4 regions of the Dactylosporangium sp. NPDC005555 genome follow, and region 3 is predicted to be linked to each of the others. Evidence: riboswitches for the same ligand, from Rfam matches in the RefSeq annotation. Region 3 holds a riboswitch; each other region holds the start of a gene.

Evidence for each region. Region 3 has a riboswitch for cobalamin ahead of ABZS58_RS12930 (CbtB domain-containing protein). Riboswitches for the same ligand answer to the same signal wherever they lie in the genome.
Region 1: linked by a shared signal. The riboswitch ahead of ABZS58_RS37285 (prenyltransferase/squalene oxidase repeat-containing protein) and the one ahead of ABZS58_RS12930 (CbtB domain-containing protein) in region 3 are both predicted to bind cobalamin.
Region 2: linked by a shared signal. The riboswitch ahead of ABZS58_RS24300 (ribonucleoside-diphosphate reductase subunit alpha) and the one ahead of ABZS58_RS12930 (CbtB domain-containing protein) in region 3 are both predicted to bind cobalamin.
Region 4: linked by a shared signal. The riboswitch ahead of cobN (cobaltochelatase subunit CobN) and the one ahead of ABZS58_RS12930 (CbtB domain-containing protein) in region 3 are both predicted to bind cobalamin.

What each region holds. Positions count from the first base shown of each region.
Region 1 covers NZ_JBEXDG010000048.1:2,406-9,870, reverse strand. Annotated here, with positions in the region: gene ABZS58_RS37310 (ATP-binding cassette domain-containing protein) at 1-790, opposite strand, end outside; gene ABZS58_RS37305 (CbiQ family ECF transporter T component) at 787-1,887, opposite strand; gene ABZS58_RS37300 (hypothetical protein) at 1,893-2,822, opposite strand; gene ABZS58_RS37295 (cell wall anchor protein) at 2,819-4,165, opposite strand; gene ABZS58_RS37290 (hypothetical protein) at 4,228-4,725, opposite strand; gene ABZS58_RS37285 (prenyltransferase/squalene oxidase repeat-containing protein) at 4,950-5,993, opposite strand; cobalamin riboswitch at 6,082-6,231, opposite strand; gene ABZS58_RS37280 (hypothetical protein) at 6,351-6,833, opposite strand; gene ABZS58_RS37275 (GGDEF domain-containing protein) at 6,857-7,465, opposite strand, start outside.
Region 2 covers NZ_JBEXDG010000021.1:94,779-102,243, forward strand. Annotated here, with positions in the region: gene ABZS58_RS24265 (NAD-dependent epimerase/dehydratase family protein) at 1-840, shown strand, start outside; gene ABZS58_RS24270 (DUF308 domain-containing protein) at 1,084-1,698, opposite strand; gene ABZS58_RS24275 (hypothetical protein) at 1,969-2,316, shown strand; gene ABZS58_RS24280 (MerR family transcriptional regulator) at 2,408-2,857, shown strand; gene ABZS58_RS24285 (hypothetical protein) at 2,854-3,186, shown strand; gene ABZS58_RS24290 (YnfA family protein) at 3,252-3,584, shown strand; gene ABZS58_RS24295 (STAS domain-containing protein) at 3,666-3,992, opposite strand; cobalamin riboswitch at 4,300-4,521, shown strand; gene ABZS58_RS24300 (ribonucleoside-diphosphate reductase subunit alpha) at 4,651-7,065, shown strand; gene ABZS58_RS24305 (ribonucleotide-diphosphate reductase subunit beta) at 7,107-7,465, shown strand, end outside.
Region 3 covers NZ_JBEXDG010000009.1:110,176-117,640, forward strand. Annotated here, with positions in the region: gene ABZS58_RS12875 (GAF domain-containing protein) at 1-226, shown strand, start outside; gene ABZS58_RS12880 (ATP-binding protein) at 376-861, opposite strand; gene ABZS58_RS12885 (hypothetical protein) at 1,008-1,526, opposite strand; gene ABZS58_RS12890 (hypothetical protein) at 1,642-1,905, shown strand; gene ABZS58_RS12895 (WYL domain-containing protein) at 1,851-2,828, opposite strand; gene ABZS58_RS12900 (hypothetical protein) at 2,892-3,740, shown strand; gene ABZS58_RS12905 (zinc-ribbon domain-containing protein) at 3,765-3,980, shown strand; gene ABZS58_RS12910 (hypothetical protein) at 3,991-4,329, opposite strand; gene ABZS58_RS12915 (DUF2470 domain-containing protein) at 4,396-4,695, opposite strand; gene ABZS58_RS12920 (biliverdin-producing heme oxygenase) at 4,709-5,380, opposite strand; gene ABZS58_RS12925 (CbtA family protein) at 5,492-6,241, opposite strand; gene ABZS58_RS12930 (CbtB domain-containing protein) at 6,257-6,472, opposite strand; cobalamin riboswitch at 6,510-6,642, opposite strand; gene ABZS58_RS12935 (hypothetical protein) at 6,742-7,353, opposite strand; gene ABZS58_RS12940 (hypothetical protein) at 7,427-7,465, shown strand, end outside.
Region 4 covers NZ_JBEXDG010000103.1:9,521-16,985, reverse strand. Annotated here, with positions in the region: gene ABZS58_RS49140 (NADP-dependent oxidoreductase) at 1-50, opposite strand, end outside; gene ABZS58_RS49135 (AraC family transcriptional regulator) at 150-1,103, shown strand; gene ABZS58_RS49130 (aminotransferase class V-fold PLP-dependent enzyme) at 1,068-2,429, opposite strand; gene cobN (cobaltochelatase subunit CobN) at 2,591-6,169, opposite strand; cobalamin riboswitch at 6,208-6,395, opposite strand; gene ABZS58_RS49120 (precorrin-3B synthase) at 6,441-7,465, shown strand, end outside.

The DNA of each region.
Region 1 (7,465 bases), on a different contig from region 3:
GGCCGGCGCGGCGGCGGGCGTCACGGACCGAGAGCGGCGGCGGGCTCCAGCCCGCGATGCGGCCGAGCTCGACGATCGGCGGGGCGATCGCCGCCGTCGCGAGGATGTCGGCGGGCGGGCCGTCGACGACGGTGCCGTCACCGGCGAGGTACAGCAGCCGGTCGGCGGCGTGCGCGACACGTTCGAGGCGGTGCTCGGCGACGAGGACGGTGATGCCGAGGTCGTGGACGAGCCGCGTGATCGCGGCGAGGACGTCCTCGGCGGCGGTCGGGTCGAGGGCGGAGGTCGGCTCGTCGAGGACGACGACGCGGGGGTGGGCGGTCAGGACGGCGCCGATCGCGACGCGCTGCTGCTGGCCGCCGGACAGGGTGCGCAGCGGCCGGTGCCGCAGGTCGGCGATGCCGAGCAGGTCGAGGGTCTCCTCGACGCGCTTGCGCATGACGGGCGCGGGGACGGCGAGCTGCTCCAGGCCGTAGGCGAGCTCCTCCTCGACGGTGTCGGTGACGAAGCCGTGCAGTGGGTCCTGGCCGACGTACCCGACGACGTCGGCGAGCTCGCGCGGCGGGTGGGTGCGGGTGTCCCGGCCGTCGACGGTGACCCGGCCCGCGAGGGTGCCGCCGGTGAAGTGCGGCACGAGACCGTTGACGGCGCGCAGCAGCGTCGACTTGCCGGTGCCGGTGTGCCCGGCGACGAGGCAGAGCTCGCCCTCGCCGACGGTCAGGGTGACGTCGCGGATCGCCGGGGCGCCGGCGCCTGCGTAGGTGACGGACACCCGGTCGAACTCGATCATGCGGCAACCTCGGCGGGTACTGGGGCGAACGCGGGCGGCGGTGGGGTCAGCCAGCCGGGCGCGGCCGCGACGACGACGGCGAGCGCGGGCAGGACGCCGAGCTGCGGCCAGGTGAGCGGGCTCAGCGACGGGTACAGGTCGGCAGGGTCGACGGCGGCGGTGGCGAACAGCAGCGCCCCGGCGCCGGCGCCGCACAGGGCGGTGAGCGTCTCCGGCAGCCGCCACGGGTCGGGCCGGTAGCGGCTGCGCCGGACCCGCCGCCCGCCGTACAGCAGGCCCGCGGCGGCCGCGACCCCGCCGCCGGCGAGGACGGGGAGCCCGAGGGCGCGGGGCGTGGTCGCGTCGAGGAGGCCGTAGACGCCGACGCAGACACCGAGCAGCCCGCCGACGACGAGCGCGCCGCCGGCGAGGCGGACCGGTCGCGGGGTCGTGCCGGCGCGGGCGTAGCCGCGGGAGTCCATGGCGGCGGCGAGGGTGAGCGAACGGTCGAGGGCGTCGGCGAGGACGGGCAGCAGGATCGCCCGCAGCGCGTGCACGCCTTTGCCCGCACCACCGCGCAACCGGCGGGCCCGCCGCACCCGCAGGACGCTCTCGGCGAGCTGCGGGGCGACGGACAGCGCGACGATGACGGCGGTGCCGGCCTCGTACAGGGCCGCGGGGACGAGCTTGAGGAGGCGTTTCGGGTTGGCGAGGGCGTTGGCGGCGCCGAGGCAGATGAGCATCGCGGCGAGCCGGATCCCGTCGTAGAGGCCGCTGAGCAGTTCCTCGGCGGCGACCGGGCCGAACAGCCGGATGCCCGCCGCCCACGCCGGCAGCGGCACCTCCGGCAGGGTGAACAGCACGTGGACGCCGCCCCCGCCGCCGAACACGACCCGGAACAGCAGCCGGCTCGCGACGATCAGCCCGCCGAGCATCAGATACAGCCGGAACGCCAGTGCCCACGGTGCGTCGCCGCGGCGGCGGGCGACGACGGCCCCGGCCGCGGCGACGATCAGGGCGAGGACGATCGGGTTGGTGGTGCGGCTGGCGGCGGTGGCCAGCCCGAGCGCCCACAGCCACCACGCCCCCGGATGCACCGCCCGTGGCAGTGTGCCCATCGTGGTCAGGTGTCCTCGCCCGTGCGGCGGCGCCAAGCGGTGTAGCCGCCGACCGCTGCCAGCAGCGCGAGGACCGCGGCTCCGGCGATGGTACCGACGGGCACGCCGGACGCCGATCCCGTGGCTTCCACGTCAGGGGGCGCGGTGTCGCCCGCGTCCGGCTGGACCGACATCGAAGGAGGCGCTGTGCTTCCGGGCGATGCCGACGTGTCCACAGAGGACGGTGCCGGACCGGCGGAGGGCGTGCCGGTGGCGGGACCTCCGCCGGTGGTCGCCGCGGTCGTCGGCGCCGGACGGGGCTGGCCCGGCTGGGCCGGCTGGCTGGTGGCGGGCGGCGGGGGTGGGGCCGGGCGGCTCGGTGCGGCGCCGGGGACCGGCCAGTTGCCCTCGGTGCGGTTCTTGGCGAACGACCAGCCGTCGAAGCTGCCCTGCGGCGGTGTGCGGTTCTTGACGCCCATCTGGCTGTAGGCCCAGGCGCCGCCGTTCGGGGCGTGCCAGTACGACCAGTACGCGGTCGCGGGTGGCGTGTCGACGCACGGTTCCGTCGCCGGGGCCGGTTTGCCGCTGATCCGGCAGATGAACGCGAGCCCCCACCGGTTGGTGCCGGCGACCGTGAACCCTGCGTCCTGCAACGCGGTCAGCCCGCTGGCCTGTGCGCCCGGCGCGCAGCGGACGACGACACCGCCGCCGAGCTCGTGGAAGTCGACGACGACCGTGACGCCGGTGGCGTCGGGGCAGTACCCGGTGGTCCCGGCGGCCCGCGCCGGTGCGGGCAGCGCGAGCCCGGCGACCGCCGCGAGGAGCACGGCCGCCCCGGCGCGGACGACCCGGCCGGCCGCAGCACGTGCGGTCCGGCCGGCCGTGGCGTGGGCGGTTCGGCCGGCCGTGGTGTGGGCGGCCCGGTCGGCTGCGGCGTGGGCGGTCCGGCCGGTCATGGTGTGCGGCGTCGTCGCGCCGCGAGGACCAGCGCCATGCCGAGGCCGATGAGGGCGACGGCGACCGCGGCCATCTGGACGATCGGCTGCCCGGTTCTCGGCAGGTTCCCGCCGGTGGCCGTCGTCGCACCGGTCGACGCGGACGCGGACGGTGACGTGGAGGCCGACGCCGACGCACTCGCGGATGCCGACGCCGAGACGGACGGCGACGGCGGGACCGACACCGACGGCGACGCCGACGGGGACCCGGCGGGGGTCGTGCCGATCTCGCCGAGCGGGACCTGGGCGAGGGCGAGGAGCGCCTGGGCGGTGGCGCGGCGCCACTGGTCGCGCAGCATGTCGTCGATCGCGCCGGCGGCGAACGCGTCGGCCGAGTAGGCGACGGCGCCCTTGTCGGCGCCGCCGGACAGCTGCAGCTTCGCGACCCAGGCGGCGGCCCTGCCGGCCTCGGCGGTGGCGCCGGCGGCGGCGAGAGCCTGCCCGGCGAGGCCGGTGCTGTTGCTGTTGGCGACGGCGGGCAGGTTCGGGTCCGGCCGCTGCGGTCCGTTGACGAACGACCCGTCCGCGCCCTGCCTGGCCTTCAGCCACGCGGTGCCCTGCGCGGCCGCGGCCAGGGCCCCGGGTGACGAGCCGGTGGCGAGCAGTGCCTGCACGGCCATCGCGGTCGAGTCGACGTCGGGGGCGTCGTCGTCGGCGCAGGCCGCGCCGGTCGGGTCCGGGTTGAGGCGGAAGCCGCCCGCCTGGCACTGCTGCCGGATCAGGTAGGCGACGACGTCCACCGGTGCGCCACCGGTGCGGGCCAGACCGAGCACGGCCAGGGACTGGTCGAAGGTGTTGCTGGCGTCGCCGCCGTAGACCTCGGGTGTGGTGTCGCGGACCCTGCCCTTGTGCGGGCCGTCCGTCGCGATCAGGCCGCGGGTCATGGCGTCGAGGTCGAGGCCGCCGAAGTGTCTCGGGTCGCGGCCGGCGGCGGTGGCGGCGAGGAGCAGCTTCGCCGTGGAGCCGGCGTCGGTGATCCGGTCGTCGTCGCCGTCCTCGTCGTAGTCGATCTCGTAGTAGCTGAACGTCGCGGCGTTCGCGGCGACCTTGTCGGCGACGGCGGCGGCGGTGGCCGGGGCGACGCCGGTCGCCCGCAGGGCGAGGAGCGCGTCGACGGTCAGGCCGATGTCGGGCATCCCGAAGTTGGTCAGCACCCCGTCCTCGAACTGGGTGGTGAGCCACGTGGCGGCGTCCCGGCCGGCGGTCTGCTGCGCGGGGCTGGGGGCGGCGACGGCGCTCGCCGCGATCACGCCGCCGATGACGGCGGCGGCGAGGGCGACGGCGGCGCTGCGGTGCGGGCGCATGAGGGGCCTTTCGATGCTGACGGAGGCGGTGCCGTGGGGCACCGCCTCCGGGGCCGGGTGGCTCAGGGGGCGGTGATCGACGGTGCCTGACCGGAGCCGAAGCGCCAGCCCTCGACGGTGCCGATCGCCGGGTTGAACGAGGAGGCGCCGAGGCTGCTGTACGTCCAGGCGCCGCCGGGCGTGGCGTGCCAGTACGACCAGTACGCCGACGCGGGCGGGGTGTTGACGCACGGGTCGGTCGCCGCCGTCGGCTGGCCGTTGATCCGGCACACGAACGCCAGCCCCCAGCGCTGCGTGCCGGTGACGGTGAACCCGGCGCCGGTCAGCGCGGCCAGCCCGGTCGGCGGGTCACCGAGCTTGCAGCCGACCACGACCCCACCGCCGAGCGGGCCGAAGTCGACCACGACGCTCACCCCGGCGCCGGGCGCGCAGGCGGCCGCGTGCGCGGCTTGCGGCGCGGGATCGGCGAGGACGAACGTCGCGGTGACGGCGAGCGCGGCGAACACGGCGGACAGCAGCCGGCGCATGATTCCTCCACTGTGGATGGTGTTCACGGGCATGCTGGAACTGGTGTTCAGGGGCACGCCGGCGGTGTTGAGGGGCACGCGGGGAGTGGTGTTCACGGGCATGCCGGAACTGGTGTTCAGAGGCACGCCAGGAGTGTTCAGGCGCGCGCCGGATCTGGTGTTCACGGGCATGCCAGGTCTGGTGTTCACGGGCACGCCAGGAGCGGTGTTCAGGCGCACGTGGGGAGTGGCGTTCACGGGCATGCCAGGTGTGGCGTTCACGGGCATGCCAGGATCGGTGCGGCGGCGCGGGATCCGCTCGCGGTGAGCGTCGCCAGGCCGGAGCCGGTCAGTCCGGGCACCGCCTGCGCGGTCGAACGGACCGCGGTCGCCGGGTCGAACCCGCCGGGAGCGTAGGCGATGGCGCCCCGGTCCGCGCCGCAGCGGATCTGGAGGCTCAGCAGGAAGCCGCGGGCCTTCAGCCAGGCGATCGGCCGTCCCGCGACGGCCAGGGCCTGTGCCGCGAGACCGGTGCTGTTGGCGTTCGCCGTACCGGCGGAATCGGCGAACGAACCGTCGGCGGCCTGCGCCGAGACCAGCCAGGCGACCCCCGGCGCCGCGTCGGTGGGACGGCCGACGGCGAGCAGCGCCTGCACGGCGAACGCGGTCGCGTCGACGTCGCTGACGCAGGTCGGCTGGTCGTAGTAGAGCGGGTAGCCGCCGTCGGCGCAGCGGGTGCCGGCGAGGTACGCGCCGCCGGACGCGGGTGCCCCGGCCGGGGTGCGGCCCAGGGCGAGGAGCGAGAACGCCTGGGTGAGCTGGTTGCTGTAGTCGCCGAACGCCGACCGGTCGGAGAAGCGGCCCGACGGGGCCTGCAGCCCGCGCAGCCGGGCGATCAGGTCGACGCCGCCGAACGCGGCAGGGTTGCCACCGCGGACCTGCACGGCGAGGGCGAGCTTGGCGGTCGCGCCCGCGTACGCCTCGGTGCCGTCGCCGATGTAGCCGGTGAGGATCTCCGGCCGGGCCAGCCATCCGGTCGCCTTGGCGGCGTTCGTGCCGGCGACCTTCGCGGCGGCGGACGCCAGGATCGCGTCGATGGTCAGGCCCTGGTCGGGGTAGGCGACGCCGTCGAAGACGACCTCGAAGCGTTCGCCGTCGACGAGCTGGCGGGCCAGCCACCCCGCGGCGGCGTCGGGCCGGTTGACGGTGGGCGGTGCCGCATTGGCCGGCGTGACGGCCGTGGCGGTCAGGACGCTGGACAGGGCGAGCGCGGTGAGCACCCTTGTGAGGAGGGTGCGGGCGCGGTGCCGGGGGACTGCCATCGGGCGATGCCTCTCCGGCCCTGGCAGTCGGGAGAAACCGGGCATGCCCGGTGGCTCCGACCCGTGGGCCACGACGGGTAGGGAGGTGCTGGAGACGACGCGTGTCGGACAGGTATTCGGACTCGCGGCGAGCAGACATCGCTCACCGCCTACCGTTGCGGGCCAGCGCCGGACTTCGACCGGACTTCCCCCATCAACACACGGCTATGTACTTGTGACCGACAGTCTGTCCCGGCGGAGCGGTGCCGTCAATCCCAGCCGCCGCGCTGTGGCGATGCCGACAGCACGCTGACGGCGGGTGGGACGACGTGTCCGCGCGCTGTCAGCCCGCTGTCAGTGGCGGAGGCGAACGTGCTCTCACCAGTCGAACGGACAGAGGAGCGCACGATGCAGACCTTCAACACCCCCACCCCGATCTCCGCGGTCCTCGACATCCCCGCGGGCCGCGTCCAGTTCATCGCCGGTGACCGGGCCGACACGACCGTTCAGGTCCGGCCCGCCGACGCCGCGAAGAGCCGCGACGTCAAGGTGGCGGAGCAGACCACGGTCGAATACGGCGACGGCGTCCTGCGGATCGCGGTCGGCGCCGGGGTGCGGCACCAGCTGCTCGGCAGCTCGGGCTCCGTCGACGTGACCGTGCAGCTGCCCGCCGGCTCCCAGCTGGACGTGAAGGCGGCCAGCGCCGAGTTCCGGGCCGTCGGCCGCTTCGGTGCCATCGTCTTCGACGGGGCGCACGGCGCGGTCAAGGTCGACGAGGCCGACAGCGTCCGCCTCACCGTCCTCGCCGCCGACGTCGTCGTCGGCCGGGTCAACGGCTCGTCGGAGATTCGCACGGGCCACAGCTTCGCAGACGGCCCGTCACGTCACTGCGTCAAGGTCAGGTGGGGTGCTTTGTCCGGTTCGCTGAGGCGCCAGTTGTTCTTGCCGGCGGACTTGACGGCGTACATGGCGGCGTCCGCCCGGCGCAGCAGGTCGGCGATGCCGGTCGGGGCGTGGCTGACGAACGTGACGCCGATGCTCGCGCCGACCCTCGTGGTGTGCGCGCCGATGACCGCCGGCGCCGAGATGGCCCGGACCAGCCGTTCGGCGAGGTCCTGGTCGTCCAGCGGGGCGAGCACGACGAACTCGTCGCCGCCGAGCCGGCAGACGATGCCGTCGTGCGCGACGCTGCCGAGACGGTCGGCGACCTCGCACAGCAACCGGTCGCCGACCTCGTGGCCGAGCGTGTCGTTGACGCCCTTGAAGCCGTCGAGGTCGATGAGCAGCAGCGCCGTGTCGGTGCCCGTCGTGGTGTACCGCTCGATCGCCTCCTCCACGTGCCGGCCGAGGTACGCGCGGTTCGCCAGCCCGGTGAGCTCGTCGTGCCACGCCTGATGCTGGAGCCGCTCGGTCAGCAGCCGGTTCTGCGCGAGCAGCTGCCCGTTCTCCCGCAGCGCGGTGAGCTGCCGCGTCGTGACCATTGCCAGCAGGAT
Region 2 (7,465 bases), on a different contig from region 3:
GTGGACGTCGTGGTCCACCAGGCGGCGATGGTGGGGATGGGGATCGACGTGGCCGACATGCCGGAGTACGTGAGCTGCAACGACCTCGGCACCGCGGTGCTGCTGGCCGGGATGGCCCGCGCCGGCGTGCGTCGCCTGGTGCTGGCGAGTTCCATGGTGGTGTACGGCGAGGGTGAGTACCGCTGCGAGGTCCACGGCTCCGTGCAGCCCGCCCCACGACGCACCGAGGACCTCGACGCCGGACGGTTCGAGCCGCCCTGCCCGTCCTGCGGCACCGCGCTGACCTCCGGCGAGGTGGACGAGGATGCGCCGGTCCGGCCGCGCAGCGTCTACGCGGCGACGAAAGCGGCGCAGGAGCACCTCGCCGCAGCATGGGCGGAGGCATGCGACGGCTCGGTGACGGCGCTGCGCTACCACAACGTCTACGGGCCCGGGATGCCCCGGGACACGCCGTACAGCGGCGTCGCGGCCATCTTCCGCTCCGCCCTCGCCGCCGGGCGGCCGCCGCGGGTCTTCGAGGACGGCGGGCAGCGCCGCGACTTCGTGCACGTGTCGGACGTGGCCGCGGCCAACCTCCTGGCCGTGGACAGCTCGGCGCGGGCGGGCTTCCACGCGTACAACATCGCCTCGGGGGTCTCGATCACGGTCGGCGCGATGGCCAGGGCGCTCGCCGCGGCGATGGACGGCCCCGAGCCGGTCGTCACGGGCGAGTACCGCGCGGGCGATGTGCGCCACGTGGTCGCCTCGGCCGCCCGGGCACGACGGGATCTCGGCTTCGTGGCGGGCGTCGACCCGGTCGAGGGAATGCGCACCTTCGCCACCGCCCCGCTGCGCGGATGACCTGGCAGCGCGGCCTGTTCCGGCCTCGGCCGCGGCCAGCGGGCCGAGGCCAGCGGGTCGTGCGGCAGGCGACGTGGTGAACGTGCCCGCGCGGAGACGCGCTTGTTGGTCGTGGCCGGCCACCTGCGGACCAGCCGGCCTGGTGCGAGGGCCAGGACCACAGCGGCGGCGTCACCACCTCGGCCGCCGGCCTCGCGTACTACGGTGGATCTTCGGTAGGGCCGACGGTGCCCGTCGCGTCGGTCATCGCTGATCCGAGGCTTTTGACGCGGGGACCGCCGCGGCGTGGTGTTCGCGGAGCTGGAACGCGAAGGCCACCTCGGCGGCGCCGATGAGCAGTGCGCTGATGCCGGTCAGCAGGATCGTCGTGCTGAGGGACAGACCGGGCCAGAACACGAACGCCAGGCCGACCAGCAGGGACACCGCACCGATCGCCAGGAGTGAGGTGCGGATCCGGCCGCGGGTGAGGAACGCGATGGCCAGTTCGGCGATGCCGCTGATCAGCCAGGCCAGGCCGATGATGGCGGCCAGGACCGTCACACCGGTGGCCACGTGGCGCAGGCAGGCGATGCCGCCGACGATCAGTAGCACGCCGAGGCCGCCCAGGAGTACGCGCCGGCTGGTGGTCTGGTCGTGACCGAACGCGCCGAAGAGGCGGATCGCGCCGGCGACGATCAGCCAGACCCCGACCAGCGCACCGAGCAGCGCCAGCGTGTTCGACGGCCAGGCGAGGACCGCGATGCCGAACACGATGGTGATCAGGCCGAGCCCGAGGACCTCCCAGAACGGCTCGGCCGCCGCCCTGTCGACGGCGTCGTGCCGTCGTGACTGCCGGCGATGCCAGGGAAAGCTGGTCATGTCCGCCTCCGTCCATACGTTTGCGGTCGTCCAACCTTCATCCTCTGCGGCGGGCCACCCGGGCCGCCTCACCCGGCCGGGGTCGTCCACCGGTCAAGGGGCGGCGCCCGCGTCGATCTGCTGCCCAGCGGGCAGCGGTGCACCACACTGACCGGTGGCACCGTGTGGCGGCGGACCGTCAGAGTCGGGCTTGCATCCGGTACCTGGGTACAGGCTTACCGTCGTGGGAGACGGCGTCGAGATGGCGCTGCCGGTGACGAGGAGCCTGTCATGTCGTTCGTGGTCCCTGATGCGTGCACCCTGCCTACCGCCGAGCGGCCGCTGCGGCTGAGCGAGTTCGACGACCTGTTCGCCACCGCCGTACGCGCGGTCGACGTCCTCACCCCGACGCACGCACGGATGCGGTTGACCGGCACGGCCGGGCTGGAGGCGACGGTTCGCGACCTGACCGCCCGGGAGACCGCGTGCTGCTCGTTCTTCGTCTTCACCGTCACGCCCGGACCGATCGCCGACGGTGAGGCGTTGACGCTCGACGTCGAAGTCCCGGCCCGGTACGCCGACGTGCTCACCTCGCTCGCCGAGCGGGCCGGCACCGTGTCCGCCGGGCGGACGTCGTGACCGCGCCGGCGGTGCTGGACCTGGCCCTGATCGACGCGGACGTCGTGACGTGCTGCTCCGGGCCGTCGTGCGGCCGGCCGAAGGCCGCATGATGATCTCCCCGGACAAGGCAGGACTCCGCACCGGCGAGGTCGCCGAACAGGCCGGCGTGAACATCCAGACGCTGCGGTACTACGAACGCCGCGGCCTGCTCAGCGAACCGACGCGCTCCAACGGCGGGCACCGTCTGTACCCGCCGGACACCGTTGCCCTGCTCAACGTCATCAAGGCGGCGCAGCGGCTCGGGTTCACCCTCGACGAGGTCGCCGAGCTCCTCGACACCGGCCAGCGCCGGCACCCCACCGCCGACCTGCGGCAACGTGCCATCGAGAAGATCGCCGAGGTCGACGCGAAGATCGCGGACCTCACCGCCATCCGCACCACCCTGAGCGAAGTCGTCGACGCCCGCTGCGACAGCCTCACGAACTGCACCTGCGCCGACTGCCCGATCCCGTTCCTCACCATCGGCACCGCCACCCACCCAGACGGAGAGCCCGCATGAGCCACCCCTTGCCGACGCCGACCACGCACGCAGGTCATCTGCACGCCACGCCGCCGGTGGACAACACGCCGCCGACGCGGAGCAAGGTCACCGGCGGGTTGGCCGCGCTCGCCTGCGCCGCCTGCTGCGCCCTGCCGCTGCTCATCGCCGCCGGAGTGCTCACCGGCGCAGGTGCCGCGATCCTGGAGAAGACGCTCCTGGCGGTGTCCGCCGGGCTCGTCGTCCTCGCGCTGGGCATGTGGTGGCTGCACCGGCGACGCGACGTCCAGCGCGCTGCCGTAGCCGGCGGCGCCGGCTGCGGATGTGGTGGCGGGGGTTGCGGCTGCTGAACACCGAGACCGTGGTGCGGCACCCGCCTGGAGGCCGCACCACGCCGGTGTGCTGCCATACGCCCATGACGATCATCCGGTCCATCCTGCTGTTCGTGCTCGCCGCGGTCGCTGAGATCGGCGGTGCCTGGCTCATCTGGCAGGGCGTCCGCGAACACAAGGGCCTGCTGTGGATCGGCGCCGGCATCGCCGCCCTCGGCGCCTACGGGTTCGTCGCCACCCTGCAACCCGACGCCAACTTCGGCCGCATCCTGGCCGCGTACGGCGGAGTCTTCGTCGCCGGTTCGCTGGGGTGGGCGGTGGTGTTCGACAAGTTCCGGCCCGACCGCTACGACCTCGCCGGAGCCGCGATCTGCCTGATCGGCGTCGCCGTCATCATGTACGCGCCTCGCCCTTGACGTGCGTGCGCTCGCCACCGCCGACAACCTTCCGGTGCCAACGCGGTTCCACGAGGCGCTCCTGTCACGACCCTCAGAGGGTCAGGCCGGCACTGCGGTCAGCGACGCATGGATGGCGAACACCCGGTCCAGACCGGTCAGCCGGAAGATCCGCAGCAGCCCGTCGCGCGGGCAGACCAGCTGCAGGCCGCCGCCGCGTTCGAGGAGCCGTTTGTGGACGCCCACCAGCACGCCGAGTGCGGTCGAGTCGAGGAACCACACTCCGGTGAGATCGACGATCAGCGACGTCCCTGCGTCCCCGATGGCGTGGTGCAGGGATTCGCGAAGTTCGCCGGCGGTTGCGACGTCCAGGTTGCCGTTGACGGCCACCACCGTGCGGTCGATGCCGCCGGCCACGGACAGTTCCATGCGGGCCTCCGGACCGACGAGCGCAGCCACGAGCGGGCGGCAGCAGACCCGAATCCTACGATGCCGATGGGGCTTGTGCGCGCAGCACGTGGCAGCGATTCGGTGTCCATACCCCGGCGGACGGAAATCTCCTGGCGGCATCGACCGCCGCGGTGCTGCCGGTACGTCATCCGTGCTCGCGACGGCGCGCTGCTGGCGGTGGATGCGGCCGACGGGCGTCAGCACAGAAAGTGACCCAGGGGTGATACTGCGGCGCGACACGCCGGGCACAGCATCTGGTGTTGTGCTTTCAACGCTGCACCCATATATGGTGTTGCTTGCAGCTGGTTCGGCCGACCCTTCGGGGGTGGTCGTGGCAACAGGGAACCCGGTGGAAGTCCGGGACTGCCCCGCAGCGGTAAGTGGGAACGACCGCCGTCATCAAGCACTGGACCGCGAGGTCTGGGAAGCGACGGCCAGTAGGCGACCCCGGGTGAATCCTGGGTCCTGCCCGCGAGTCCGAAGACCTGCCAGCGCACCGCACGCCGACCGGTGTGCGGTGGTCGGATGCCGCGTGGGACGGCTGACGCCATCGCCAGGTGCGCCTCGCGTGCGCCTTTCTGTGGCGGCTTCCCCCTGCGCTCGTCCGGCGTTCTGTAGCTGGTGACGAGGGGGACACATGACGGTGACGCAGGAGCAGGCCGGCCCTGAGAGCGGGCAGCGGCGGCACGCGATGCAGGTGCGCAAGCGCAACGGCGACCTGGAGCCGGTCGACGTCAACAAGATCGTGAAGGCCGTCGAGCGGTGGGTCGCCGACCTGGACGAGGTCGATCCGCTGCGGGTGGCGACGAAGACGATCAGCGGCCTGTACGACGGAGCGACGACCGCGGAGCTGGACAAGCTGTCGATCCAGACGGCGGCGGAGCTGATCGGTGAGGAGCCGCAGTACTCGCGGCTCGCGGCCCGGCTGCTCGCCGCGTACGTCGACAAGGAGGTCCGCGGTCAGGGTGTCGCCAGCTTCAGCCAGGCGATCCGCTACGCGCACCAGCAGGGACTGATCAGCCAGGACACCGCCGGATTCGTGGCCCGCAACGCCCGCAAGCTCGACGACGCCGTCGACCCGGACGGGGACCTGCGGTTCGAGTACTTCGGGCTGCGGACCGTCGCCGACCGGTACCTGCTGCGCCATCCGCAGACGCGTCTGGTCGTGGAGACGCCGCAGTACTGGCTGCTCAGAGTTGCATGTGGACTGTCGCAGACGCCGGGTGAGGCGATCGGCTTCTACCGGCTGATGTCGTCCCTCGCGTACCTGCCGAGCTCGCCGACGCTGTTCAACTCCGGCACCGCGCACACCCAGATGTCCTCGTGCTTCCTCGTCGACTCGCCGAGGGACGAGCTCGACTCGATCTACGAGCGCTACCACCAGGTCGCGAAGCTGTCGAAGTTCTCCGGCGGGATCGGCATCTCCTGGTCGCGCGTGCGTGGCCGGGGCGCGCTCATCCGCGGCACCAACGGCAGATCCAACGGCATCGTCCCGTTCCTGAAGACGCTCGACGCCGGGGTCGCCGCCGTCAACCAGGGCGGCCGCCGCAAGGGTGCCGCCTGCGTCTACCTGGAGCCGTGGCATCCGGACGTCGAGGAGTTCCTGGAGCTGCGGGACAACACGGGTGAGGAGTCCCGCCGTACCCACAACCTCAACCTCGCGAACTGGATCCCCGACGAGTTCATGCGCCGGGTGGAGGCCGACGGCGACTGGTCGCTGATCGACCCGTCCGACGCACCCGAGCTGCCGGACCTGTTCGGGGCCGAGTTCGACGAGGCCTACCGCGCGGCCGAGAAGCACGCGGTCAAGACCGTCAAGGCCCGTGACCTCTACGGCAGGATGATGCGCACCCTGGCGCAGACCGGCAACGGCTGGATGACGTTCAAGGACCGGTCCAACGCCCTGTCGAACCAGACCGGGGCGCCCGGCAACAGCATCCACCTGTCCAACCTGTGCACCGAGATCCTCGAGGTCAACAGCGACACCGAGACCGCGGTCTGCAACCTCGGCTCGATCAACCTCGGCGCGCACCTCACCGCCGACGGCGTCGACGGTGTCGACGGTGTCGACGGTGTCGACTGGGAGAAGCTGCGCGAGACCGTCCGGACCGCGGTCGTGTTCCTCGACCGGGTCATCGACATCAACTACTACCCGTCGCAGCAGGCGGCCGCGTCGAACCCGCGGTGGCGGCCGGTCGGCCTCGGGCTGATGGGCCTGCAGGACGCGTTCTTCACGCTGCGGCTGCCGTTCGACTCCGGCGCCGCCCGGGAGCTGTCGACCCGCGTGCAGGAGGAGATCTACCTGACCGCCCTGGAGGCCTCGGCGGACCTGGCGGAGCGGTTCGGGCCGCACCCGGCGTTCGCCGAGACCCGCGCCGCGCATGGTGAGCTGCATCCCGACCTGTGGGGCGCACCCGCCGAAGGCGACCGCTGGGCCGCGCTGCGGGCCCGGGTCGCGGCGACCGGCCTGCGCAACTCGCTGCTGGTCGCGATCGCGCCGACGGCGACGATCGCGTCGATCGCCGGCTGCTACGAGTGCATCGAGCCGCAGGTGTCGAACCTCTTCAAGCGCGAGACGATGTCCGGGGAGTTCCTGCAGATCAACACGTACCTGGTCCGCGAGCTCAAGGCCCGCGGGCTGTGGACGGCGGCGGTCCGGGAGCAGATCAAACGGGCCGAGGGTTCGGTGCAGGACATCGCGGACCTGCCCACCGACGTCCGGGAGCTGTACCGCACCGCGTGGGAGCTGCCGCAACGGGCCCTGATCGACCTCGCCGCCGCCCGCGCCGCCTACATCGACCAGTCGCAGTCGCTGAACCTGTTCATGAGCGCACCGACGATCGGCAAGGTCTCCTCGATGTACCTGTACGCGTGGAAGGCCGGCCTGAAGACCACCTACTACCTGCGGTCCCGGCCGGCGACCCGCATCCAGCAGGCCACCGTGGCCGTCGCGACGCCGGTCAAGCCGCTCGCGCAGGTCCTCGCGGTCCCGGACGCCGAAGCGCTCGCCTGCTCCCTGGAGAACCCCGAGTCGTGCGAGGCGTGCCAGTGACCAGCATCCCCGAACCCCGCATCAGCGCCGACGTGCGGCCGATGCTGCTCGACCCCGGCATGGACCTGACGCTGCGGCCGATGCGGTACCCGCAGTTCTTCGACAGGTTCAAGGACGCGATCAAGAACACGTGGACCGTCGAGGAGGTCGACCTGCACTCCGACCTCGCCGATCTGGCTCGCCTGTCCCCCGCCGAACGGCATCTCGTGTCCCGGCTGGTCGCGTTCTTCGCCACCGGCGACACGATCGTCGCGAACAACCTCGTGCTCAACCTGTACCAACACGTCAACAGCCCGGAAGGACGGCTCTACCTCTCCAGGCAACTGTTCGAGGAGGCCGTCCACGTCCAGTTCTACCTGAACCTCCTCGACACCTACGTCACCGACGAAACCGAGCGGTT
Region 3 (7,465 bases):
GATGCGCACCGCCGCCGAGGCACAGGCTCCCGCGCCCCACCCGACCCACTGCCAGCTCGGCGGCTCCGCCGGCTGCCCGGCCCCCGCCGAGCTGAAGATTGCCGACTCGTGGGGCGACGCCGCCTGGGGCTGCCCCGCCCACGTCGAGGAAGCCATCATGAACGTCCGGTCCGTCTTCATCGCCAGCGAGGACCTCGGCGGCCTGGCCGCCTACGTCAATCGCTGACCGGTGTCGCCCGGGTGCACGGGCAGCTCCAGCCAGACGCATTTGCCCGGCCCGGTGTGGCTGCGGTCGACGCCCCACCGGCTCGCGAGCGCCTCGATCAGCGTGAGCCCGCGACCGTGGTCCGCCGAGGACCTCGGCGGCCTGGCCGCCTACGTCAATCGCTGACCGGTGTCGCCCGGGTGCACGGGCAGCTCCAGCCAGACGCATTTGCCCGGCTCGGCGTGGCTGCGGTCGACACCCCACCGGCTCGCGAGCGCCTCGACCAGCGCGAGCCCGCGACCGTAGTCCGCGTCCGGCGGCACATCACGGACGATCGGCGCCTCCGCCCCGCCGTCGCGGACGCTGACCCGCAACGCCTGCCCGACATGCCGCAGCTCGACGGCGGTGACACCCCCACCGTGCACGAGCGCGTTGGTCACCAGCTCGCACAGCAACAGCTCGGTGTCGTCGTGCAGATACCGGCGGGTGCTCCGCCCGACCAGCGTCGGCAACGCCGCGCGCAACCAAGCCCGCGCCCGCCCGACCACACTGACGTCCCCGCCGTCGCTCGGCCGCCACACGAGCCGCGTCGCCACGCCGGCACCGTGCACCGGACCGGCGCGCCCCGAGCCACCGGCCCCCAGATCGTCCACCATGACCTCGCCCCTCCTCCGCGTGGTGCGATCCGGAGGTGGTACCCGCCACGATCCCACTCAAGCGGAATTCGCCCCAGGCACAACGCAGTGGCAGGTCTTCACCACCGCACGCGTCAGGCGGGCGAACAACGTCAGGCGGGCGGCGGTCAGGCGGTCAGTGCGGGGCAGTACTTCGTGGCCTCGGTCGTGGCCTTGTCGAGGGTTGCTTCGAAGTCGCTGTTGGCGAAGTTGTCCGCGGCCAGGATCTTCGAGAAGGCGGTGACGAAGTTCCGCAGTGCGGCCTTGGCCTGCGGGTCCGCGGCCTTGGCGAGCTCAGCGTCGACCGCGGTGTCGAGGCGGTCGATGACGACCTGGCCCTTCGCCTTGGCGGTCGCGAGGGCGGCCTTGTCCTCCTTGACGCTGGCCATGATCACCTCGCCGAGGATGGCGGTGAGCTCTTCCTTCTCCTTGTCGTATGCCGCGATGACGGCCTTGCACACGGCCTCGGTGTTGGCCTTCACGTCGGCGGGCTGGCTCGCGGCGGCGCTCGCGCCGGCGGCAGGGGCGGAGGCGACGGCGGACGGGGCGGACGAGCCGGCTGCGGACGTCGAGCCGGGGTCCGAGGAGCAGGCCGCGGTCAGCGCGACGACAGCGGACAGGGCCAGGATGATGCGTCGCAGCTGCATGTGGTCGGTGCTCCCAGTCTGATCTTCCTACCAAGCGACCAGAGCATACTGGCGACCACCGACATTTCCCCGCCCGTGGTGCGGTGTACCACAGGGGCGCGTACGCTCCCCGCTCGTGACTGTTGACATTGCAGCTGAGACCCCCGGCGACGTTGAGGCCGAGGAGACCGTCGGTGAGCTGAACGACGGGCCGTCGGTCATCTACACCGCTTACTTCACGGCCGCGGAGGAGCTGGTCGAGCACATCCGGGCCGCGGACGTGCTCAACCTGGGCTTCCGGGTCGAGTCCTACCTGGTGACCCCGGACGACGCGGCGGACGCCAGTCAGATCGAGTTCGAGTTCACCCTGCTCAGCGAGCTGCCCGTTCGCGGCGAGTAGAGATCTGCCACTGCCTGCGCGGCGGTCCGCAGGGCATCGCGGACCGCCGGCGGGTCGAGCACCTCCACCCGCGTGCCGAGCCCCAGCAGGCTCCCGACCGCGTGCGACGGCCCGGCGAACGCGAGCCGCACGTCAGCGGCGCGGCCGTCGTCGGACGGGTCCAGGTGACGGGCGAGCAGCCGGCGCACCATGGCGACCGCGTCCGGCGCCGCCGCCACGACGACGGACAGCGCGCGCGGCCGCACCTCCACCCTGTCCCGCAGCATCGCCCAGGCCGCGTCCAGGTCGAAGTCGGCCGGCAGGACCGCCGGCGACGGCAGCGCCGTGCAGGACCGCACGCGCGACACCCGCACCAGCGCGGGCTCCGACGTGATCAGATACCAGATCCCGGCCTTCGCCACCAGGCCGGCGGGCGCCACCGTGCGCTGCGAGCGGGAGCCGTCGCTGTCCTGGTAGTCGAGTGACAGGCAGACGCCACGCAGCAGGGCGTCGTGGATGCGGGGGAGCAGGGGCACGGGCTCGCCGGCGCGCATCCACGGGTCGACGTCGACGATGACGTGCCGGCGGCCCTGGGACAGCCCGCCGCGCAATGCCTGTCCGCCGGCGCCGGTGATCTTCTCGATGGCCGTGTCGAGGGCGTCGCCGAGGCCGAGCTCGCCCGCGAGGCGGGACTGCCCGACGGCCAGGCCCGCGCCTTCCGCCCGGCTCAGGTTGGCCAGGCCGGACCGGTACGTGTCGAGCAGCCGGATTCCTCCGCCGCGCCCTTGTGCGGTGTACACCGGGATCCCGGCGGAACTCAGCGCCTCGACGTCGCGCATGACGGTCCGCACCGACACCCCGAGCCGGGCGGCCAGGTCCGGAGCCGTTGCGAGCTCGCGGGCCTGCAGGAGCAGGACCAGTGACAACAGGCGATCGGCGCGCATCCGCCGAGACTATCCGCGAAACATGACAGCAGGTGTCTTGTTCAAGAGTCCATGCTGCGGGGCATGGAAGCGCACATCACCGGCCCGTACGACATGGCCAGGCAGAGCGAGTACTTCGGAGGCTGGATGCGGCCGGTCGGCGACGACCGCACGATCATCATGGCGTTCCCCGTCGAGGGGTGGACCCACTCCGCCGCCGTGCTGCTGCGGCAGACAGGACCGGACACCGTCACCGGGCAGGGGCCGCAGGACGCCTGGCGCCAGGCCCTGGCGGTGCTGTCCCTCGACGTCGACGGCAGCGGATACGCGCAGGTCGGCGAGCGGGACCCGGTCATCGGCGAGCTGCAGCGGCAGCACGCGCACGTGCGGCCGGTGCTGTTCCACTCGCCGTACGAGGCGGCCTGCGCCTTCATCATCGCGCACCGGATGCGCATCGAGCAGGGCCGCGCGATCCGGCAGCGGATGGCCCGCGAGCACGGTGAGGCGTTCGAGGTCGGCGGCGTCACCGTGCACGCGTTCCCCGCACCGCAGCGGCTTCTGCGCATCACCGACATCCCGGGCGTCGACGACGAAAAGGTGCGCCGCCTGCACGGCATCGCGGAGGCGGCCCTCGAAGGCCGGCTCGACCGTGCCCGGCTGCGGAGCCTGCCGGTCGGGGAGGCCCTCGCCGACGTGCGCCGGCTGCGCGGCGTCGGCGACTACTTCGCCACCGCGATCGTGATGCGCGGCGCAGGCCTCGTGGACACGCTGCCGGGCGACGAGCTCACCATTTCGGGCATGCGCCGTCTGTACAGCCTGCCGGCCACTCCCTCGGCCGCCGAGATCGCCCGCGTGACCGACGCCTGGCGGCCGTACCGGATGTGGTGCTCGGTCCTCGTGCACGCCTCGGAACGCCGCGCCCGGCAACGGTAGACGGCGTGCCGCTACGATGGCCGCGTGGTGATCTTCGGCTGGGGCTGGCGGGTGAAGCACCTGCGCACGCTGACCCTGCGCTGCCCGCACTGCGGCAACACGGTGGCGCACCCGCTGTACAAGCGGACCCTCAAACTCTCGTTGTTCTTCATCCCGCTGATCCCGCTGCAGGTCAAGCACACCGTCCAGTGCACCGCCTGCGCCAACCAGCGCGACGTCGACCCCGCCCGGGTCCACTGAGGGCCCGGGCTCAGTACCCGAGGTCCACCGGCAGCAGCCACCAGCAGGCGGGCAGCAGCACCAGCGGGGTCAGGACGGCGCACACCAGGACGGGCACCGCCCACCTCGGCCCGCGGAGCCTCCACAGGGCCGTGACCCCGAGCGCGGACAGGGCGACGGCGATCAGGCCCGCCCCGCCGAGCAGCAGCCCGTACAGGGCGAAGAAGAACCACAGGTAGTAGAGCCAGTGGCTGGCCAGCTGCACGCCCACGACGAGGGTCCAGCCGCCGAACGTCAGCAGGAGCGGGACCGCGACCTCCCACCACCGCCGCCGTCCGGTCCACCCGGGCACCTGCTCCGCCGGCCACATCCCGCCATCATCCAACGCGCCGCCCTCGCCCGCCGCCCCTTGCCCCGCCGCCCCGCCGCCGGTGGGTCAGTGCCGGGCGGGCACGCCGAGGGCGGCGCAGGCGTCCTGGTACATGCGGACGACCTCGGGACGCACCTCGGCCCGGGCGGTCAGCGGGCGGGCGAACGGCACCCGGACCTCGACGGGCGCGCCGCCGACCGTGGCGGTGAAGTCGATGCCGTCACCGTCCATGCCGGTCATGGCGGCGGCCGTCGCGGACGGCTGCCCGCCGAGCGAGCGGCAGATCAGCAGGCTGTCGGCGGCGTGGTCGTCGTTCATGTGCCGGCGGACCGCGTCGATGACGTCGGCGGTGAACGGTTGCCCCATCGTGGATGCTCCTTCAGGCGGCCCGGGACGACGTGCCGCCCAGGGCCAGGTCGTGCAGGACGTCGATGTTCAGCCGGTACGCCACCAGCACCTCGTCCAGGACGCGGCGGCGCTCGTCCGGGGACCACGCGGCGGCGTCGAGGGTGTCGCGGTACTGCGCCTTGAACGCGGCAGGGCTGCCGATGCCGTCGAACTCGTAGAACCTCGTCCCGGTGACGCCGGGCAGCCCGTAGGCCTTGCGGACCGCCGCCGCGATGAACCGCCCGCCGGACAGGTCGCCGAGGTAGCGCGTGTAGTGGTGCGCGACGAACCCGCCGGACCAGGTGCGGCACACGTCGCGGAGCCGGTGCACGTAGCGGATCGTCGCCGGGACTGGTGCGCTGCGCGTCTTCCAGTCCTCGCCGAGGAGTGCGTCCAGGTCGGCCTCGAGCGCCGGCAGCCGGGTGAGTCCATCGTGGACGAACGCGCCGGCGACCGGGTCGTCGCGCATCGCGTCGGCGGCCTGCTCCAGCGCGGCGTAGATGTGCCAGTGCTGGGCGACCATGGCGGCGTAGCAGGTCAGCGGCAGCGTCCCGGCGACGAGGTCGTCGAGGAACCTGGACCGCTCGGCGTCGCGGTGCACGCCGCCGGTGAGCGTGCGCACCGCGGTGGAGAACGGCCCCGCCTGCATCTCGTCCGTCGACACGGTCGCCTCCTCGGAGATCGAACTCCAGGTTAGGCTAACCTAATTCGATGGTGCTGAGAAGTGGCCGTGCGGCGGAGCCCGACGGCCCCGCCGCACGTGGAGACCACAGGATCAGACGGCGACCGGCTGCGCGGCGACCGCGGTCGCCGCACGCTGGCTGCGCTCGGTGAGGTACCCGAACAGCAGGCCGAGCGTGGCCCAGTTGACCGCCTGCGTGCCCAGCGAGGCGAGGCGGAACTTCCACAGCAGGATCGGGGCGAACCCGTCCGGCACCTCGTTGACCGCAGGCAGCAGCGCGATCGCGATACCGACGACGACCACGCCACCGACGACCGCCGCCGTCGCGGCGTTCCAGGTGCCGTAGCGGGCCTGCAGCGACCGGGTCACGACGGCGACGCCGATCACGGTCGCGACCCCGATGACGATCATCAGGAAGAACAGGCCGGTGCGCTGCTGCAGCGTGTCCGGGTTGCCGGTGGCCGGCGGGTTGGCCGGATACTTCAGGAACGGCACGAGCGCCACCCCGACGAACCCGGCGAGGGCGACGAGCCCGGCGGTCGCCCGGGCGCTGATCCGCCCGATCCGGCCGAGGGTGATCGCGACAACGATGGCGAACAGGCCGCCGAGCGCCACCCCGTACACGACGGAGGCCGTGGCAAGACCGGCGGTGCTCTGCACGCCGCGGCTGACGAGCTCGTGCTCGTGCTCACCGGCGGGCAGCGGCGCGGCGTGGGCCTCCTCGAACGCGATCGCGTCGTTGATCGGGCCCTCGCCGAACAGGTAGGCGAACAGGAACGCGGCGACCCCGGCGACGGCGCCGGCGATCATCCCGCGGACCAGGAGGGTGCGGGCGTTGAGCATGTCGGCTTCCCCGTCTCAGTGGCAGGGGAAGCCGAGCAGGTGCCGGCCGTCGTGGACGAACTCGTGCACGGTCTCACCGGCGATGACGGACGTGATGCCCTGCTCGGCGCCGACGAAGTAGAGCAGGACGACGGCGAGCACGACGCCGAACGTCGCCCACGGCAGGATCTGCCGCAGCGGGATCGGGGCCGGCGCGGCGACCGGGGTGGGAAGAGCCGAGATCGATGCCATCTGTGCAGCCTCCTGCGGGATTTCGCGTCCCATCGAGCGTTGTCGTGACAGTGGCCGGGTCTGACTCCCACGGGTGCGTGGTTACAGCGGCGCGACCGTGCCGGGCTTGCACCGGCTTCCGTTCACTGTCACGTTTCGTTTCGGACGGTACGGACGGCGTACCGGTGTGTCAATCGAAGCGACCCCCGCCGGACCCCTGCGGTGCTGATCAGCGGGGGTGCGGCGAAACGCGAAGGTGATCAACTTCTCGCGGGCAGGGCGGTCGACGCCTACCGCGGGGTGCCCCCGGTCAGGGCCGCGACGAGCTCGTCCGCGCGGCGGGTGAGGAACACGCCCGTGAGCAGTGCCAGCTGCGACAGGTCGGCGAAGTCGATCACGACCCGGCCGCGCTGCAGGAACCTCCCCTCGCGGCGGGCCCGCAGCACCGCCCCCCGGGGCACCTCCGCCCGCAGCCGGAAGCCGCGCAGGTCGTCGGTCATGTCGGCCAGGACGAGCCGCCGGTCCGTGACCACGCAGTGGACCATGGTGGCGTCGCGGATACCGCGGTCGAGGCGGGCCGCGCACGAGTCGTCCCCGCCGGTGACGGCCGACCCGCCGATCGCGCGTTCGACGTCGAGCCGGATGACCGAGTCGGCGCCGACGAGCACCGCGACGACCCGCTCCCACGCCTTCTCGGGTGAGGGCTCCGGCTCGGCCCGGTAGGCGGCCGCCGCCGCGTCCCTCACCCCGCGCGGCAGGGCGGCGAGCAGCTGCTCCATCTCCCGCGGCGAGCGCTGCAGCCGTTCGGCGCCGAACGCCTTCTGGCAGTGCACCGCCGCCAGCAGTACGTCGTCGCCGGCGAGGTGCTCCAGCTCGGCCCGGTGTGCCTTCAGCGCGTCCACGCCGCGCATGCTATCCACGTCCGTTCATCCGCGCGGCCCCGTCCACCGGGGTCGCGGATGGTTCAATGCCGACGTGACGGAGATGACGGCGGCGGGGCCCGCCCGGCCGAGG
Region 4 (7,465 bases), on a different contig from region 3:
ACGTCCTCGGCGCGGATGACCGACGGGTCGCCGTGGCTGTGGATTCGCATGGCTCTCACCCGTCGACCGTATGGCGCCTCAGGAGGACGAACCATGCTTGGAACGCCCGTATTCATACGTGATCGTCCCGCGCCGGTACGATCGGCGCCGTGGACGTGCTCAGCGACGTGATCGCCGTGATGCGGACCGGGCAGCCGCGCTCGGCGCTCGTCGGGTGGCGCGCGCCCTGGGCGCAGGCGTTCGCGGCCGTGCCGGGCTCCGCGGGCTTCCAGGTGATCCTGAAGGGCCCGTGCTGGCTCGTCCGGCCGGACGCGGAGCCCGTCGCGCTCGCCGTCGGTGACGTGGTGCTCCGGCCGCACGGCCGCGGCCACACCCTCGCGGACAGCCCGTCGACACCTCCGGCGCCCGCCTGCGACCCTGACGATCCCGGGGCGCTGCGACGCGTCGCGTTCCAGGGGGACGCCCCGGACACGGTCACCCTCTGCGGTGGATACCGGCTCGACGCCGGCCGCGCGCATCCGCTGCTGCACGACCTGCCCGAGCTCATCCACCTGCCCGCGCACCTCGGCCGGCACCCGGAGCTGCGCGCGACCGTGGACCTCCTGGCCGGCGAGCTGGAGCGCCCCCGGCTCGGCACGGACGCGATCGTCCCGGCGCTGCTCGACACGCTGCTGCTGCACATCCTGCGGGCCTGGATCGAGCAGCAGGTGCGGCGGCAGCCGGCCCGCGGGGCGACCGGCTGGGCGGCGGCGCTCAACGACGCGCCGGTCGCCGCGGCCCTGCAGGCCATGCACCGCGACCCGGCGCGGCCGTGGACCGTCGGCAGCCTCGCCGCCGAGGCGGGGCTGTCCAGGACGCCGTTCGCCCGGCGGTTCACCGGGCTGCTCGGGCAGCCGCCGCTGACCTACCTGACGTGGTGGCGGATGACCGTCGCCGCGCGGCTGCTGCGGGAGTCCGACGCGCCGCTGAGCGCTGTCGCCGCGGACGTCGGCTACACGTCGGAGTTCGCGTTCGCCGCCGCGTTCAAACGCCGGCAGGGCGCCGCGCCCGGCAGGTTCCGCCGCGCCTCAGCGGCCGGCCAGCCGGAGGATCACGTCGGCTGAGCGGTCGATGTCGGCGGCGTCGGTGGTGTGGTTGCTGACGGAGAACCGCATCGCCGGCCGGCCCTGCCAGGTGGTGCCGCTGACCCAGCAGGTGCCATCGGCGCGGACCCGGTCGATGATCGCCGGGGTGTCCGGGCCCAGGCCGACCAGGACCTGGTTGAGGACGACCTCGTTGAGCACGGCGTCGCCCATCCGGCCGGCGAAGCGCGCGGCCAGTGCGCACGTGCGGTCGATGAGCGCCTCGACACCGTCGCGGCCGAGGGCGCGCAGCGCCGCGTACACGGCGAAACCCCGCGCCCGGCGGGAGAACTCCGGATTGTGGTCCATGGCGTCGCGCTCGTCGCCGCCGGCGTGCACGAGATAGGCCGCGCGGACCCCCATCGCCGCCCGGTGCGCGTCGGGGTGCGCGCAGAAGACCAGGCCGGAGTCGTACGGGACGTTGAGCCACTTGTGCGCGTCGGTCGTCCACGAGTCGGCGCGCCCGGCGCCCGCGACGAGATGGCGGTGCGCTGCGCTGGCGGCGGCCCACAGCCCGAACGCGCCGTCGACGTGGACCCAGGCGCCGGCCGCGTGCGCGACGTCGCAGATCTCGCCGACCGGGTCGCAGGCGCCGGTGTTGACGTTGCCGAGCTGGGCGCAGACGATGACCGGCCCGTCCACGCCGGCGAGGGTTTCGCGCAGCGCGTCCGGCCGCATCCGGCCCTGGTCGTCGACGTCCACCGGGACCAGCGCCGCAGTGCCGATGCCGAGGAACCGCAGTGCCCGGTCGATCGTCGAGTGCCGGTCGGCCCCGGCGAGCACGGCGATGCGTGGCGCCCCGTGCAGGCCACCGGTCTCGACGTCCCAGCCGACCCGGCGCAGCACCTCGTGCCGGGCCGCGGCGAGCGCCGTCACATGGCTCATCTGCGCACCCGTCACGAAGCCGACCGAGGTGTGCGCCGGCAGGCCGAACAGGTCACGGAGCCAGCCGCCGGCGACCTCCTCGACGACCGCCGCGGCGGGACCGGCGGCGTACAGTCCCGCGTTCTGGTCCCAGGTGGCGGTGAGCCAGTCGGCGGCGAGCGCGGCCGGCGTCGCCCCGCCGATGACGAACCCGAAGAACCTGCCGCTCGGCGACGCGACGATCCCGTCCTCGGCGGCCGCGGCGAGCCGGGCGACGACCTCCCGCGCGTCGGTGCCCTCGGCCGGCAGCGGCCCGCCGAGCGCCGCCCGCAGGGTCTCGACGCTCGCGGTGCTGCCGACCGGCCGGTCCGGCAGGCCGGTCAGGAAGCGGGTCGCCTGCTCGTACGCCTCGGTGAGCGGGCCGTGCCAGTCGGGTTGCTCCATGCGTCCCATCCTGTGTCTCGCTGAGCAGCCGTGTCAGTCGGGTCGTTCGTTCCTGTGCCATCCTGTGTCTCGCTGAGCAGCCGGGTCGTTCGTTCCCGTCTCATCCTGTCCGGCGTGCCCCCGGGCGGGTCGGCAAACTGTCGAGAATCCGAACGCCTCGTCTACTTGCCGTCTTCCAGGTCACCCTCGGTTTCCAGGTACACCTGGCGGAGGGCGTCGAGGGTGGACTGCTCGGGGTGCTCCCAGAGGTTGCGGTCGGCGGCCTCGAGGAGGCGTTCGGTGATGCCGTGCAGGGCCCACGGGTTGGACTCGTCGAGGAACTTGCGGTTCTCGGGGTCGAAGACGTAGGACTCGGCGAGCTTCTCGTACATCCAGTCGGCGACGACGCCGGCGGTGGCGTCGAAGCCGAACAGGTAGTCGACGGTGGCGGCGAGCTCGAAGGCGCCCTTGTAGCCGTGCCGGCGCATGGCGGCGAGCCAGCGCGGGTTGACGACGCGGGCGCGGAAGACGCGGGCGGTCTCCTCGCTGAGCGTGCGGGTCCGCACGGCGTCCGGGTTGGTGCTGTCGCCGACGTACGCGGCGGGAGCGCGACCCGTCAGCGCCCGGACGGTCGCGATCATGCCGCCGTGGTACTGGAAGTAGTCGTCGGAGTCGGCGATGTCGTGCTCGCGGGTGTCGGTGTTCTTCACCGCGACGCTGATCCGCTTGTACGCGCCCTCCATGTCGCCCCGGGCGGGCAGGCCGTCGAGGTCGCGGCCGTACGCGTAGCCGCCCCAGACGGCGTACACCTCGGCGAGGTCGGCGTCGTCGCGCCAGTTACGGCTGTCGATGAGCGGCAGGATGCCCGCACCGTAGGCGCCCGGCTTGGAGCCGAAGACCCGCAGCGTGGCCCGGCGCTCGTCGCCGTGCGCGGCCACGTCAAGAGCGACGTGGGCGCGCACGTAGTTGTCGTCGGGGGACTCCGGAAGGCCCGCCACCAGCTGCACCGCGTCGTCCAGCAGTGCCACGACGTGCGGGAACGCGTCGCGGAAGAAGCCGCTGATCCGCATCGTGACGTCGATGCGCGGACGGCCGAGCTCGGCGAGGTCGACGGGCGCGAGGCTGACCACCCGGCGCGACGCGTCGTCCCAGACGGGCCGGACGCCCAGGAGGGCGAGCGCTTCGGCGATGTCGTCGCCGGCGGTGCGCATCGCGCTCGTGCCCCACATCGACAGGCCGACGGAGCGGGGCCATTCGCCGTGGTCGGCCCGGTAACGGGCGAGCAGCGAGTCGGCCATCGCCTGCCCGGTCTCCCACGCGAGGCGGCTCGGGATCGCCTTCGGGTCGACGGAGTAGAAGTTGCGGCCGGTCGGCAGCACGTTGATCAGGCCGCGCAGCGGCGACCCGCTCGGCCCGGCCGGCACATACCCGCCGTCCAGGGCGTGCAGGACCATCGTCAGCTCGTCGGTGGTGCGGGCCAGCCGGGGCACGATCTCCCGTGCGGCGAACTCCAGCACCCGTACCACATCCGCCGAATCGGAAATGTCGGAGATGTCGGTAGTGGGCCAGCCCCGTGACTCCATCTCCGCGACCAGGGCGCGGGCCTGCGCCTCGGCCTCGTCGACCGTGACCCGTGCGGTGGAACCCTCCGACAGCCCGAGGGCCTCACGCAGGCCGGGAAGCGCGACGGCGCCGCCCCACAGCTGCCGGGCCCGCAGCATCGCCAGGACCAGGTCGACGCGCGCCTCACCGGACGGCGCCACACCGAGGACGTGCAGGCCGTCACGGATCTGCACGTCCTTGATCTCACACAGCCACCCGTCGATGTGCAGGATCAGCTCGTCGAAGCCGTCGTCGCCGGGCCGGTCGGCCAGGCCGAGGTCGTGGTCGAGCCGGGCGGCCTGCAGCAGCGTCCAGATCTGGCCGCGGATCGCGGGCAGCTTCGCCGGGTCGAGCGCGGCGATCGTCGAGTGCTCGTCGAGGAGCTGCTCGAGGCGGGCGATGTCACCGTACGACTCGGCGCGCGCCATCGGCGGGATCAGGTGGTCGACCAGGGTGGCGTGCGCGCGGCGCTTCGCCTGGGTGCCCTCACCCGGGTCGTTGACCAGGAACGGGTAGATCAGCGGCAGGTTGCCCAGGGCCGCGTCGGCGCCGCAGGACGCGGACATGCCGACGGTCTTGCCGGGCAGCCATTCGAGGTTGCCGTGCTTGCCGACGTGCACGACGGCGTGGGCGCCGAACTCGTCGGCGAGCCACCGGTAGGCGGCCAGGTAATGGTGGCTCGGCGGCAGGTCCGGGTCGTGGTAGATCGCCACGGGGTTCTCGCCGAAGCCGCGCGGCGGCTGCACCATGACCACGACGTTGCGCTCACGCAGCGCGGCGAGGACGATCTCGCCGCCGGGGTCGCGGGACGTGTCGACGAACAGCTCGCCGGGCGCCGGGCCCCAGTGCCGCTCCATCTCCTCGCGCAGGGCGTCCGGCAGCGTCTGGAACCAGGTCCGGTACCTGTCGGCGGAGATGCGGATGGGGTTGCCGCGCAGCTGGTCCTCGGTGAGCCAGTTGACGTCCTGCCCACCGGCGGCGATGAGCGTGTGCATCAGCGCGTCGCCGTCCTTCGGGAACCCGTCCGCGCCGGCATACCCCTGGGCGTGCATCGCGTCGAGGAGCCGGACCACGCTCGCGGGCGTGTCGAGGCCGACGGCGTTGCCGATCCGGGCGTGCTTCGTCGGATACGCGCTGAGCATCAGCACGATCTTCCGGTCGGCCGCGGGGAGGTGCCGGAGCCGGGCGTGGCCGACGGCGATCCCGGCGACGCGCCCGGCCCGCTCCCGGTCGGCGACGTAGACGGTGAGCCCGTCGGCGTCGATCTCCTTGAACGAGAACGGCACCGTGATGATCCGCCCGTCGAACTCGGGGATCGCGACCTGCGTGGCCGTGTCGAGCGGCGACAGCCCGTCGTCGCTGGAGTCCCAGGCGTCGCGGGAGCTGGTCAGGCACAGTCCCTGCAGGATCGGCACGTCGAGCGCGGCGAGGGCGCCGACGTCCCACGCCTCCTCCTGGCCGCCCGCCTGCGCGTCCGCGGGGCGGGTGCCGCCCGCGGCGAGGACGGTGACGATCAGCGCGTCGGCCTGCCGCAGCGTGTCGAGCAGCTCCGCCGGGGCGGCCCGCAGCGACGAGGCGAACACGGGCAGCGCCCGCCCGCCGGCGTCCTCGACCGCCTCGCACAGCGTCTCCACGAACGCGGTGTTGCCGGCGAGGTGATGCGCCCGGTAGTAGATGATCCCGACCGTCGGTCCGTCCGCCGTCGACTCCCGTTGGAGGGGTCCCCAGGTGGGCGTGGTCGCCGGCGGGGCGAAGCCGTGGCCGGTCAGCAGGACGGTGTCGGAGAGGAAGTGGTGCAGCTCGGCGAGGTTGGCCGGGCCGCCCTCGGTGAAGTAGGCGTGCGCCTGCGCCGCGACGCCGGCGGGCACGGTGGAGTGCCGCATCAGCTCCGCGTCGGGCAGCGCCTCGCCGCCGAGCAGGACCACCGGCAGCCGGGAGCTGCCGGAAGGGCGTGACGGCGGCAGCCGCAGCAGCGTGTCGAAGCCCTCCTGCCAGTCCCGGTAGCCGCCCAGGAACCGCACGACGACCAGGTCCGCGCCCTCGGCCAGGGCGGGCAGGTCCTCCACCGCGGTGCGGGACGGGTTGGCCAGCCGGAAGTCCGCGCCGCTCGCGCGGGCACTGAGCAGGTCGGTGTCGGACGTCGACAACAGCAGGATCACGCCGGGGTCCTCCCTCGGGGTCCGCGCCCCAAGTCGGTCGGGAAAGGTCCGGCGGCGGAGAGTCTCCTGGCTCCCGGATCGGCGCTCGTCCCCGCGCCTTCCCAGGCTCGCGCCCAGTGGCCTCCGTCGGAAACTCGCTCCCCGGTCACAGTGGCGGGACCGCGCCGGAATCTCACCGGCTTCCTCCACACGTCGCCGTTGCAGCACCGCCAACTCTGCCGGTCGGCGCAGACTTGAGTCAAGCGAAGCCCTGCGCAGTAGTATCCGGCGCGTGCAGGCTGCCAGTGGACGCGACGCCCCGGACCGGTGCCCCGGCGCCGTGCAGGTCCACGCGGCGGCCGACGGTGGCCTGGCCCGCGTCCGGCTGCCCGGCGGGCGGCTGCCCGCCGAGGGTCTGGCCGTGCTCCGGGCCGCCGCCGCCGACCTCGGCGACCCCGCGCTGGAGCTCACCTCCCGGGGGAACGTGCAGGTCAGGGCGCTGCGGCCGGGCGCGGAGCTGGAGCTGGCCGCGCGGCTGTCGCAGGCGGGGCTCCTGCCGTCGGACACCCACGAGCGGGTGCGGAACATCATCGCCAGCCCGCTCAGCGGCCGCGACGGCGCCGGTCTCGTGGACGTGCGGCCGGTGGTGGCCGCGTTCGACGCCGGGCTGTGCGCCGACCCGTCCCTCGCCGCGCTGCCGGGCCGGTTCCTGGCGACACTCGACGACGGCCGCGGCGACGTGTCCCCGCTCGGCGGCGACGTCGGCCTGCACGGCGACCGCCTCCTCCTCGCCGGCGCCCCCACCACGGCCCGGACCTGCGGCTTCCCGGCCGGCCTGACGACGCCCCGGACCTGCGGCGATCCAGCCGGTCCGACCGTGGCAGGGGGCTGGGACGATCCCGCTGAGCTGTTGCTTGCGGCGGCCCGGGCGTTCCTGGCGGAACGCGCTTCGCAGGGCGGCACCGCGTGGCGCCTGGCGGAGCTGACCGACGGCCCGGCCCGGGTCGCGGCCCGGCTGGCCGCCACCGTCGACACCGGCATCGGCCGCCGTGACGGCGGCGCCGGGCCAGCCGTCGGACGGACACCGCAGGCCGGGGGACCGGTCGCGCTGACGGTGGTCGTACCACTCGGGCTGCTGACGCAGGAGCAGTCGGCGGCACTCGTCGCGGCCTCGCCGGGAGAGATCATCGTCACGCCGTGGCGGACCGTCGTCGTGCCCGACGTGCCGGTCGATGAAGCTGGAGCGGTCGAGGCCCTGCTGACGGCGGCCGGGCTGGTCACCGACCCGGCCTCACCGTGGGCCGGGGTCACCGCGTG